2 regions of the Pseudomonas sp. NPDC086251 genome follow, and region 1 is predicted to be linked to the other one. Evidence: predicted binding sites of a transcription regulator. Region 1 holds the regulator's gene; the other holds the start of a gene.

Region 1 (5,747 bases):
GCGTCAGGGTTGGTCGAGCCGGTATTCGCCTTGTTGTGCGCCTGGCTGGTGAGCTTGGCCGAACTGCTCTTGCCCTTGGGCCTGGCGCTGGCGGCCGGGGCCATGCTGTTAGTGGTGACCCACGAAGTCATTCCCGAATCGCGCCGCCATGGTCACGATAAACTGGCCAGCCTTGGGCTGCTGATCGGGTTTTGCCTGATGATGGTCATGGATACCGCATTGGCTTAACGCGGACATGTAGGAGCAAGGCTTGCCCGCGAATGCCGTGACGCGGTGGAGCTGATGAAGCGTGTCATCGTTCTTCGCGGGCAAGCCTCGCTCCTGCAGGGGCGGGTTTACTCGCCTTCGCCGAAGTAGTCGTTGATCAGCGCTACCAATGCCTGTAGCGCCTCATCAGCCCTTTCGCCTTCGGTGCTCAAGTGGATCTTGGTGCCCTTGCCCGCCGCCAGCATCATCATGGCCATGATGCTTTTACCGTCGACCGTGGTTTCCGGCGTGCGTCCTACCCTGATCGTGCAATCCTTGAACTCACCGGCGACACCGACGAATTTTGCAGACGCGCGGGCGTGCAGGCCCAGCTTGTTGATGATTTCGATTTCCAGAGCAGGCATCGCGATGTGAATCCTTTAGCTGAGGTCGCGGTGGCGGACCTGGACGTTCTTCAGGGTTTTTTGCAGGGTCTGACCCAGACGTTCGGTCAGGTAGACGGAGCGGTGATGCCCCCCGGTGCAGCCAATGGCAATGGTGACATAAGCACGGTTGCTGGCGGCAAAGCGGGGCAGCCATTTGAGCAGGTACGTGGAGATGTCCTGGAACATCTCTTCCACGTCTGGCTGTGCGGCCAGGTATTCCGCCACCGGCTGGTCGAGCCCGGACTGCGCGCGCAGCTCCGGCTTCCAGTACGGGTTCGGCAGGCAGCGCACGTCGAACACCAGGTCGGCGTCCACCGGCATGCCACGCTTGAAACCGAAAGACTCCACCAGGAACGCAGTACCGGGTTCCGGCTGGTTCAACAGGCGCAGCTTGATGGTGTCGCGCAGCTGGTACAGGTTCAGGTTGGTGGTGTTGACTTTGAGATCAGCGAGGTCGGCAATCGGGCCGAGCAAGCTGGTTTCATCGTTGATCGCCTCGGCCAGCGAGCGATTGGCGCTGCTCAGCGGGTGGCGACGACGGGTTTCCGAAAAGCGTTTGAGCAGGGTTTCTTCGTCGGCATCCAGGTACAGGACATCGCACTGGATATGCCGGCTGCGGACTTCTTCGAGCAGTTCCGGAAAGCGCGACAGGTGACTTGGCAAGTTGCGCGCGTCAATCGACACGGCAACCAGCGGTTGTGCCAGCTCGGTGTGAATCAACGCGCGTTCGGCCAGCTCCGGCAGCAAGCCGGCGGGCAAGTTGTCGATGCAGTAGTAGCCGTTGTCCTCGAGGACATCGAGCGCGGTACTTTTACCTGAGCCGGAACGGCCACTGACGATGATCAAACGCATGATTACTGACCGTTTTGCTCGTCCAGGACAACCTGATACAAGGCTTCATTGCTCGGGGCGCTGCGCAGTTTTTCGCGCACTTCCTTGCGATCGAGCATGCTGGCGATCTGGCGCAATAGCTCCAGGTGCGCATCGGTGGCGGCTTCCGGGACCAGCAGAACGAACAGCAGGTCAACCGGGGCGCCGTCGATGGCGTCGAAATCAATAGGGGCGTCTAGGTGCATCAAGGCGCTGATGGGTGCGGAGCAACCCTTCAGACGGCAGTGGGGGATGGCGATGCCGTTACCAAAACCGGTAGAACCGAGTTTTTCACGGGCGACCAGACTCTCGAAGACATCCTGCATGGCCAGATCCGGCACTTCGCGATGGATTAGGTTGGCAATTTGCTCGAGGGCTTTCTTTTTACTGCCGCCCGGCACGTTCACGAGGGAACGGCCGGGGGTCAGGATGCTTTCAAGTCGGATCATGAGTTGGGAGTGTTAACGACCGGTCGCACCCTGGAGGAGGCTCTGGGTCTTTTCCTTATGCTTTTTGAGTTGTTTATCCAGCTTGTCGGTCAATGCGTCGATCGCTGCGTACATATCGGTATGTTCCGCGTTAGCGACCACTTCATTGCCGGGAATATGCAGCGTGGCTTCGATTTTCTGCTTGAGCTTTTCGACCGTCATCGTCACTTGAACGTTGGTGATCTTGTCGAAATGCCGTTCCAATCGTTCGAGTTTTTCGCCGATGTAGGTGCGAAGAGGTTCGGTCACTTCCAGTTGGTGTCCACTGATGTTGACTTGCATACAGCTTCTCCTTCGTTGCCAGTGCATAAAGCGGCAGGCAGAAATGCCTGCCACTGGAACGCTGTGGCGTGGCTCTACATCAACCGCTTGCGTTCGCTCGAAGGCGCGATTCCTAAGGACTCGCGGTACTTGGCGACGGTGCGGCGAGCCACCTGAATGCCTTGTGCCTCCAGTAAACCAGCGATCTTGCTGTCACTCAACGGCTTTTTCTGATTTTCCGCAGCAACCAGTTTTTTGATGATCGCGCGAATCGCCGTGGACGAGCATTCGCCGCCCTCGGAGGTGCTGACGTGGCTGGAGAAAAAGTATTTCAGTTCATAAATACCCCGTGGGGTATGCATGAATTTTTGCGTGGTGACCCGCGAAATCGTCGACTCGTGCATGCCGACCGCTTCGGCGATGTCATGCAGTACCAGCGGTTTCATGGCTTCGTCGCCGTATTCCAGGAAGCCGCGCTGATGCTCGACGATCTGGGTGGCTACTTTCATCAGGGTTTCGTTGCGGCTTTGCAGGCTCTTGATGAACCAGCGGGCCTCTTGCAGCTGATTGCGCATGAAGGTGTTGTCGGCGCTGGTGTCGGCGCGGCGCACGAAACCGGCGTACTGCGCGTTGACCCGAAGGCGTGGCACCGATTCCTGATTGAGCTCCACCAGCCAGCGCTCGTTGTCCTTGCGCACGATCACGTCGGGTACCACGTATTCGGCTTCACTGGACTCGATTTGCGAACCCGGGCGCGGGTTGAGGCTCTGCACCAGTTCGATGACCTGGCGCAGTTCATCTTCCTTGAGCTTCATGCGCCGCATCAATTGGCTGTAGTCGCGGCTGCCGAGCAGGTCAATGTAATCGCTGACCAGACGCTTGGCCTCGGCCAGCCATGGGGTCTTGGCGGGCAACTGGCGCAATTGCAGGAGCAGGCATTCACCCAGGTTACGGGCGCCGATGCCGGCGGGTTCGAATTGCTGGATGCGGTGCAGGACGGCTTCGATTTCGTCCAGTTCGATGTCCAGTTCCGGATCGAAGGCTTCGAGGATTTCCTCGAGGGTTTCGTCCAGGTAGCCCTGATTGTTGATGCAGTCGATCAAGGTCACGGCGATCAGACGATCGGTGTCGGACATCGGTGCCAGGTTCAGTTGCCACAGCAGGTGGCTTTGCAGGCTTTCACCGGCCGAGGTGCGGGTGGTGAAATCCCACTCGTCGTCATCGTTGCTCGGCAGGCTGCTGGCGCTGGTCTGGTAGACGTCTTCCCAGGCGGTATCGACCGGCAGTTCGTTGGGAATGCGCTCGTTCCAGTCGCCTTCCTCGAGGTTATCCACCGTCGGGGCGGTTTCCTGGTAGGACGGTTCCGAAACATCGGCGTTGGGTAGCTGTTCGGCTTTGTCGGCCAAGGGGTCGGCGTTATCGAAGTCGTCGCCTTCTTCCTGGCGTTCGAGCATCGGATTGGACTCCAGGGCCTCCTGGATTTCCTGTTGCAGGTCCAGGGTCGACAATTGGAGCAGGCGGATGGCCTGTTGCAGCTGCGGTGTCATCGTCAGCTGCTGGCCCATTCTCAAGACTAGCGATGGTTTCATGGCAGGGGCTTAACACCTTATTCGCCGGCGCACATGCGCCATCCACTACAGAGCGCCGGAGCGCCAAACATAAGCAAATTATATGCCCGAAACTGCAGCGTTTGCCTAGAGCGCCGTAACAATAAAAAGCTGCAAAGTTTTATTGACACAATGAACCGACTGGCTCTGGAAAATCTTTGAAGCGTCGCGTTTGCCTAGAGCGCCGTAACAATAAAAAATTGTTGATTTTTTATCGAGACAAGCGCTCGGCCGACTAGCCAGGCACCTTGGCGCTTACAGGCGGAACTCATGGCCCAGGTACACTTCCTTGACCAGGTCGTTGGCCAGGATGGTGGCAGAGTCACCTTCGGCGATCAGCTGGCCATCGTTGACGATGTAGGCGGTTTCGCAGATATCCAGGGTTTCACGGACGTTGTGGTCGGTGATCAGCACGCCAATGCCCTTGGCCTTGAGGTGATGGATGATCTGCTTGATGTCGCCCACCGAAATCGGGTCCACGCCGGCGAAGGGTTCGTCGAGGAGGATGAATTTCGGGTTGGTGGCCAGTGCGCGGGCGATTTCCACGCGGCGGCGTTCGCCACCGGACAGGCTCATGCCGAGGTTGTCGCGGATGTGGCTGATGTGGAATTCCTGCAGCAGGCTTTCCAGCTCCTTGCGACGACCGGCCTTGTCGAGTTCTTTGCGGGTCTCGAGGATGGCCATGATGTTATCGGCGACCGAGAGTTTGCGGAAGATCGACGCTTCTTGCGGAAGATAGCCGATACCGGCCTTCGCACGGCCGTGCATCGGCTGGTGGCTGACGTCCAGATCGTCGATCAGCACGCGACCCTGATCGGCCTGTACCAGGCCGACAATCATATAGAAACAGGTGGTTTTGCCGGCGCCGTTCGGGCCAAGCAGACCGACGATCTGACCGCTGTCGATGGACAGGCTGACGTCACGCACGACCTGGCGGCTCTTGTAGCTCTTGGCCAAGTGCTGAGCTTTCAGAGTTGCCATTACTGGGCCTTTTGCTCGTCGGTTTTCTTCTTCGGCTGAATCACCATGTCGATGCGTGGACGCGACTCGGTGACCTTGTTGCCTGTAGCGCGACCGGCGCTCGCAAGCTTTTTAACCGTGTCGTAGACGATTTTCTCGCCTTGGGTGACGTTGTTGTCCTTGTCGATCACTTTGGCGCGATCGATCAGGACGACGCGGTTTTGCGAGGCGTGGTACTGGATAGTCACCCCGTAACCCTGGACAGGCTTGGTGTCGCCTGCAGCTTGCAGCTGCTCGAAGTAGGCGAGGTTGCCGACCGAGGTCACGACGTCGATGTCGCCGGTCGGCGTACGAGTGATGGTCACGGTGTTGCCCTTAACAATCATCGAGCCCTGGGTGATGATCACATCACCTTTGTAAGTGGCAACGCCATTCTTGTCGTCCAGCTGGGCGTCGTCGGCCTGAATGCGGATTGGCTGGTCTTGATCGTTCGGCAGAGCCCAGGCGCTCACGCTTCCCAGTGCTGCGCCCAGACTGAGCAAAATAGGGAGGGTTTTAACGAGCCTCATACTGTCCTCTTACGTTCGATAGCAGGTGTATCCTGCTTTCTTTCAAGTACGCTTTCATGCCGTTGCCTGTCGATACACCGCCAGCGCCGTCGATTCTAACGGGTTGATCGGTCTGCGCATATTGCTGCTGCGGGAACACAGTCATACGGGTGGTGGTAATCAGGGTCTTGCGGTTTTTCTCGTCGAAACGCGTGATGCGTACCGAGTCGATCAGTTCGACTTGAGTACCGTCCGGATTGACTTCGCCGCGTTCACTCTGGACGTGCCAGGGGAATGCGGTGCCGCGAAACATGTTCAGGTCCGGATTGGTCAGCAACGTCACTTCGGTCGCTTTCAGGTGTTCGACCTTGTCGGACGTCA
Region 2 (5,747 bases), on a different contig from region 1:
GATGACCCCCGAAGAAGCTGCTGAATTTGCCGAACAGGTATTCAACAAAGCGCGCGAGGGCGATGCGGCCATGATGGCTGCGCTGCTGACCAAGGGCCTGCCGCCGAACCTGCGCAATCACAAGGGCGACACCTTGCTGATGCTGGCCGCGTACCACGGCCATGTCGAGACTGTGAAAGTCCTGCTCGAACACAAGGCCGACCCGGAAATCCGCAACGACAACGGCCAAAGCCCGATTGCCGGCGCGGCGTTCAAGGGCGACCTGGCGGTGGTCAAGGCGCTGGTCGAAGGGGGCGCGCAAGTGGAAGGCTCGTCGTTCGACGGCCGTACGGCGCTGATGATGGCGGCGATGTTCAACCGCGTCGAAATCGTCGACTACCTGATCAGCAAGGGCGCCGACCCGAAAGCCAAGGATGCCAACGGCGTCTCGGCGCTGGATGCAGCCAAGACCATGGGCGCCGTCGATACCACCGCGCAGCTAGAAAAACTGCTCGCGTAATCTGTAGGAGCGAGGCTTGCCCGCGAAGAACGATGATGCGGTTTAACAGTAAAACCGAGTAATCGTTCTTCGCGGGCAAGCCTCGCTCCTACAATACGATTGGGGGTATCCTTCGCGCCCTCAAATTTCCCTCGCTACAGGATCTGCCCCTCATGAAAGCCGCACTCATCGAACTCATCAGCAAAATCAGCTCCGGGTGCATGAGCGACGACGAAATCCTCAAAGTCGCTGACGAAGCGGCCCAGGCCTACGCCGATCCAGAGGCTTTTCTGACGGCCAATCCAGACATCAACTACGACGACACCTTCCCGATGCCCTTGGGTGAATGGGTCGTGGTGGGTAGCCTGCCCGAGACCGTGCTGTTCCAGGCCGACACCTACATGGACTTGTTCGCGCAGATCGTCGCCTCGTTCGGCCCCGGTGTCGATTTCAATATCAAACCCAAGCAACTGGCCAAGACCGAAGCCTTGACCGCGCTCAATCGCATTCAGGTGCAGATGAGCAGCATGAACAAGGAAAACGGCGGCTACGTGCTGATGAACTTCAGCCAACTGCTCGACGATGAACTGCAAGTGGTCCTGGTCTTCGGCAACGACGTACCGCGCGTGCTCGAGTTGTGCGCCGAAGTCGGCATCGCCGCCGCGCCGTCCCTGGAAGCCTTGAAAGTGGCGACCCACGTTTGATGGAATAAAACGGAACCCTTGCCATGGCCGGCTATCCTAAAAGGGCAAACCACTCTTAGGGAGCGTCACCATGGGTTCCACGTTCAACGGCCTGATTGGCCTGATCATTCTTGCCCTGGACATCTGGGCAATCATCAACGTGCTGAAAAGTGGCGCCGACACCGGGATGAAAATCGTCTGGGTGCTGCTGATCCTGTTGCTGCCAGTCCTCGGCCTGATCATCTGGGCCATCGCCGGGCCACGAGGCAACGTACGTATCTGATTCCGGGCATACCTGTAGGAGCGAGGCTTGCCCGCGAAGAACGATGACGCGGTCTTCCTGTTAAACCGCATTATCGTTCTTCGCGGGCAAGCCTTGCTCCTACACGTAATACCGGCAATCCGGTTGAACGAACAGTCAGTGTAAAAGTCCAGATAGTTGTAAGCCCATTTGCGGGTTTGATCGAGGAGGCACTGATGCAAAAGTGGAAAATCACTTTCGTGGATGATCACGGCGAAACGGTCGAAGAAGTCTTTGAGTGCGATGAGTGCCCGGATAACGAGCACGCCGCCAAACTCATCAAGGCCCGGCTCCTGCCTGTCGCTGCCGAACTGGATCTGAACGATCTGGAAGGGCGAACCGCTGATGCGAGCGTTAAAAGTCTCAAGACCCAGAACAGCATAGAAATCCTCGGCATCACGCCAATCTGAATATCTCCTGTCGCATTCTCAACCAGACCTTGGCAGCGCCTCTATCTTGGGGCTACTCTGCAATCGAGATCAGCGAACGGATCGCTAAGGTCTGGTCTTGTCAGCTACATGCTTGTGTCCCAATGGCAATTTGCTTGCCGCATCGCGCGCAGCGTCAGGTTGCGGGCGTCGGGAGTACGGAAAGTCTATCCATCGGTTTGAGGAGGACGTTTCATGAGCACAGCCTATCAAGAAGACATCAGCAGCAGCGTGCTGCGCCGCATGAAAGAAGGCGGTTTTGACTTTTCACGATTCCATCCCATCGAGTTCTACGCCATTTTCCCGGACGAGGAGCGGGCGCGCAGGGCGGCAGGGCATTACTGTGGTGAATCCTTGAATGCACAAATCAGCGTGCGCGACGACGGCGCGTGGTACCTGGAACTGAGCAAAGTGATGTACGCCACCTACGACGGCATCGGCGACTTTGAGCAGGACTTCGAGGCAGTGGTCGAGCCTTTGGGCGGCATCATCGAAGGATGGGGCGTCAAGCAGGAGGTACGAGGGCTACTCGCATAACCTTATGAACAGTGACAACGCTCAGCAACGGCTGACCTTCGGGTTGGCCGTTTTCGTTTGTGCAGCGAAAAGATCGCAGCCTCGTTGCACTCGACAGCTCCTACAGGGAGGCCGTGTTTTTCTGTAGGAGCTGTCGAGTGCAACGAGGCTGCGATCTTTTGATCCTGTTTCAAGAAAACAAAAAAAAAGCCACCTGAGCGGGTGGCTAAAAGGGAAGTTCGGTACGTTTTCCAGCGAATGCCCCAATTATCCGCATCGTCCCCCGAGCAGTGAAATCAACTCTGGCTATGCTGGTGATAGGCGACACCATTGCGTCGCAATGAAGCGGGGGCGATCAGGTTGGGGCATTTGCCGCACAGGATTGGTGCGGTGTGTGCGCAGCGATTATCCAACTGATTGATATCAAAGCGTTTATGCCGATGGCACGGGCCTTGCGAAGGCCTGCATGTCCGGGTGACAAGGAGTACGGCATGATCCGCACCTATTTTGATGAGATGTACGATGCCGGCGGCCAGGTCCGCCCGCATTATCGGGAGTTTGCCCGTTGGCTGGCCGAAACGCCTGACGAGCTTTTGGCACAACGGCGACGCGAGGCCGATCTGTTGTTTCATCGCGCCGGGATAACGTTCACGCTCTACGGTGATGAGCAAGGGACAGAGCGCCTGATTCCCTTCGACACCATTCCCCGCAGCATTCCCGCCAGCGAGTGGCGGATCGTCGAACGTGGCTGCATCCAGCGGGTCAAGGCGCTGAACATGTTCCTCGCCGACCTCTATCACGAGCAACGCATCATCAAGGCCGGCATCATTCCGGCCGAGCAGGTGCTGGCCAACGAGCAATACCAGTTGGCGATGCAAGGGCTGGATCTGCACCGCGATATCTATTCCCACATCTCCGGTGTCGACCTGGTGCGCGATGGCGACGGCACGTACTACGTGCTCGAAGACAACCTTCGTACACCCAGCGGCGTGAGCTACATGCTCGAAGACCGCAAGATGATGATGCGCCTGTTTCCCGAGCTGTTCGCGGCGCAACGCATCGCGCCCATCGACCACTACCCGAACCTGCTGCTCGACACCCTCAAAAGCTCCAGCCCGATCGATAACCCGAGCGTGGTGGTGCTGACGCCGGGGCGCTTCAACAGCGCGTTTTTCGAGCATGCCTTTCTCGCTCGGGAAATGGGCGTCGAGCTGGTGGAAGGCGCGGATTTGTTTGTGCGTGACGACAAGGTGTTCATGCGCACCACCGACGGGCCGAAAGCCGTCGACGTGATCTACCGCCGCCTCGACGATGCGTTCCTCGACCCGCTGGCGTTCAACCCGGATTCGATGCTCGGCGTTCCAGGCCTGTTGTCATCGTACCGCTCCGGCAACGTGGTGCTGGCGAACGCCATCGGCACCGGGGTTGCGGACGACAAGTCGGTGTATCCCTTCGTCACCGACATGATCCGTTTCTACCTGGACGAAGAGCCGATCCTGAAGAATGTTCCGACGTTCCAGTGTCGTAATCCCTCCGAACTTTCCCACGTGCTGGCCAACCTTCCAGACCTGGTGGTCAAGGAAACCCAGGGCTCGGGAGGTTACGGAATGCTGGTGGGGCCGGCGGCGACGGCGGCGGAAATCGAAGCCTTTCGCGCACGGATCAAAGCCAAGCCGCATGCGTACATCGCGCAACCGACGTTGTCTTTGTCGACCTGTCCGACCTTTGTCGAAAACGGCATTGCGCCACGCCACATCGACTTGCGTCCGTTTGTATTGTCTGGCCGCGAAACCCGGGTTGTGCCCGGCGGTTTGACCCGTGTCGCCCTGCGCGAAGGCTCCCTGGTGGTGAATTCTTCCCAGGGTGGCGGAACCAAGGACACCTGGGTGGTCGAGGATTGAAGGAAGCCTGTCATGTTAAGTAGAACTGCCTCGGATTTGTATTGGATGTCGCGTTACCTGGAGCGGGCGGAAAACCTCGCACGGATGCTCGACATCAGTTATTCGCTGTCGCTGATGCCACAGGATGGCCGTGGTGATGGTTTGCACGAACTCGCCATGCCGTTGCTGATTACCGGCACCCTGGACGATTACCTGGAGCGCCACGGCGAACTGCATGCCGAACGGCTGCTGCACTTCTTCGCCCTCGATGCGGCCAACCCGGCGAGCATTTACAGCTGCCTCGGCGCCGCACGGGCCAGCGCCCATGCGGTACGTGGGCGAATTACCGCCGACATGTGGGAAAACATCAACGCCACCTGGCTGGAAATTCGCGGGATCGCCAACCAGGGCTTGAGTCGTTACGGCATGAGCCGTTTCTGCGAGTGGATCAAGGAACGTTCCCACCTGTTTCGCGGCGCGTCCTACGGCACGATCATGCGTAACGATGCGTTCCGCTTCATTCGGCTGGGGACGTTTATCGAACGGGCTGACAACACGCTGCGCCTGCTCGATGCCCGCTACGAAATGGCGGGCGATCAGGCCGAAGCGGTCAGCGATGGAACGGCCCACGCGTATTACCAGTGGAGCGCTTTATTAAGGGCGTTGTCGTCCTTTGAGGCCTACACCGAGATTTACCGCGATGCGCCCGGCGCCCGGCATGTGGCCGAATTGCTATTGCTGCGCGCTGACGTTCCGCGCTCCTTGCGGGCCTGCACCGAAGAAATCGATCAGATCCTCGCCCAGCTGCCGGGAGCCAACGGCCGCCCCGCGCAACGCCTGGCCGCGGAAATGGACGCGCGCCTGCGCTACACCGGCATCACCGAAATTCTCGACGAAGGCCTGCACGCCTGGCTGACCGAGTTCATCCCGCTGGTGCGCCAGTTGGGTAACGCCATTCACAGTTCCTACCTGGAGGCTGCATGAGACTTTCCATTAGCCACGAGACCACCTATCACTATGAAGATCAGGTGCGGGCGAGCATCCAGTACCTGCGACTGACCCCTCACGACAGCGAGCGCCAGCATGTGCTGAGCTGGCAGCTCGACCTGCCGCGCCCGGTGCGCGCGCAGCTCGATCCGTTCGGCAACATCCTGCACGTGCTGACCATGGACGAGCCGCACGAGGCGATCATCATCGGCGCCCGTGGCCAGGTCGACATCGATGAATTGCGCGAAGCCGAGCACGAGAGCCAGTCGTCGCTGCCATTCCTGCGTTTCACCCGTTTGACCGAGGCCGATGAGGCCTTGCGCGCGTTCGCTAGCAAGGAATGCAAGCAACGCCGGGATCGCACGGCGTTGATCGATTTGATGCATGGCCTCAACCAGCACATGACCTACACGCCGGGCTCCACCGAAGTCGACACCAGCGCCGCCCAGGCCTTCGCCGGGCGTTCGGGCGTGT

What was found. The regulator sigma-54, encoded in region 1, starts transcription at its own class of promoters, with help from an activator protein. The targets are predictions, from matches to a motif close to ANTGGCATNNANNTTGCTNT.
Region 2: the regulator sigma-54 is predicted to act here: its motif matches at 2,846-2,865, upstream of ACIPL2_RS17135 (circularly permuted type 2 ATP-grasp protein).

What each region holds. Positions count from the first base shown of each region.
Region 1 covers NZ_JBIVBY010000008.1:17,069-22,815, forward strand. Annotated here, with positions in the region: gene ACIPL2_RS11555 (ZIP family metal transporter) at 1-228, shown strand, start outside; gene ACIPL2_RS11560 (HPr family phosphocarrier protein) at 336-611, opposite strand; gene rapZ (RNase adapter RapZ) at 627-1,484, opposite strand; gene ptsN (PTS IIA-like nitrogen regulatory protein PtsN) at 1,487-1,951, opposite strand; gene hpf (ribosome hibernation-promoting factor, HPF/YfiA family) at 1,964-2,272, opposite strand; gene ACIPL2_RS11580 (RNA polymerase factor sigma-54) at 2,347-3,840, opposite strand; gene lptB (LPS export ABC transporter ATP-binding protein) at 4,114-4,839, opposite strand; gene lptA (lipopolysaccharide transport periplasmic protein LptA) at 4,839-5,387, opposite strand; gene lptC (LPS export ABC transporter periplasmic protein LptC) at 5,374-5,747, opposite strand, start outside.
Region 2 covers NZ_JBIVBY010000013.1:91,659-97,405, reverse strand. Annotated here, with positions in the region: gene ACIPL2_RS17160 (ankyrin repeat domain-containing protein) at 1-499, shown strand, start outside; gene ACIPL2_RS17155 (hypothetical protein) at 652-1,182, shown strand; gene ACIPL2_RS17150 (PLDc N-terminal domain-containing protein) at 1,253-1,444, shown strand; gene ACIPL2_RS17145 (hypothetical protein) at 1,639-1,872, shown strand; gene ACIPL2_RS17140 (ribonuclease E inhibitor RraB) at 2,086-2,427, shown strand; gene ACIPL2_RS17135 (circularly permuted type 2 ATP-grasp protein) at 2,898-4,307, shown strand; gene ACIPL2_RS17130 (alpha-E domain-containing protein) at 4,320-5,270, shown strand; gene ACIPL2_RS17125 (transglutaminase domain-containing protein) at 5,267-5,747, shown strand, end outside.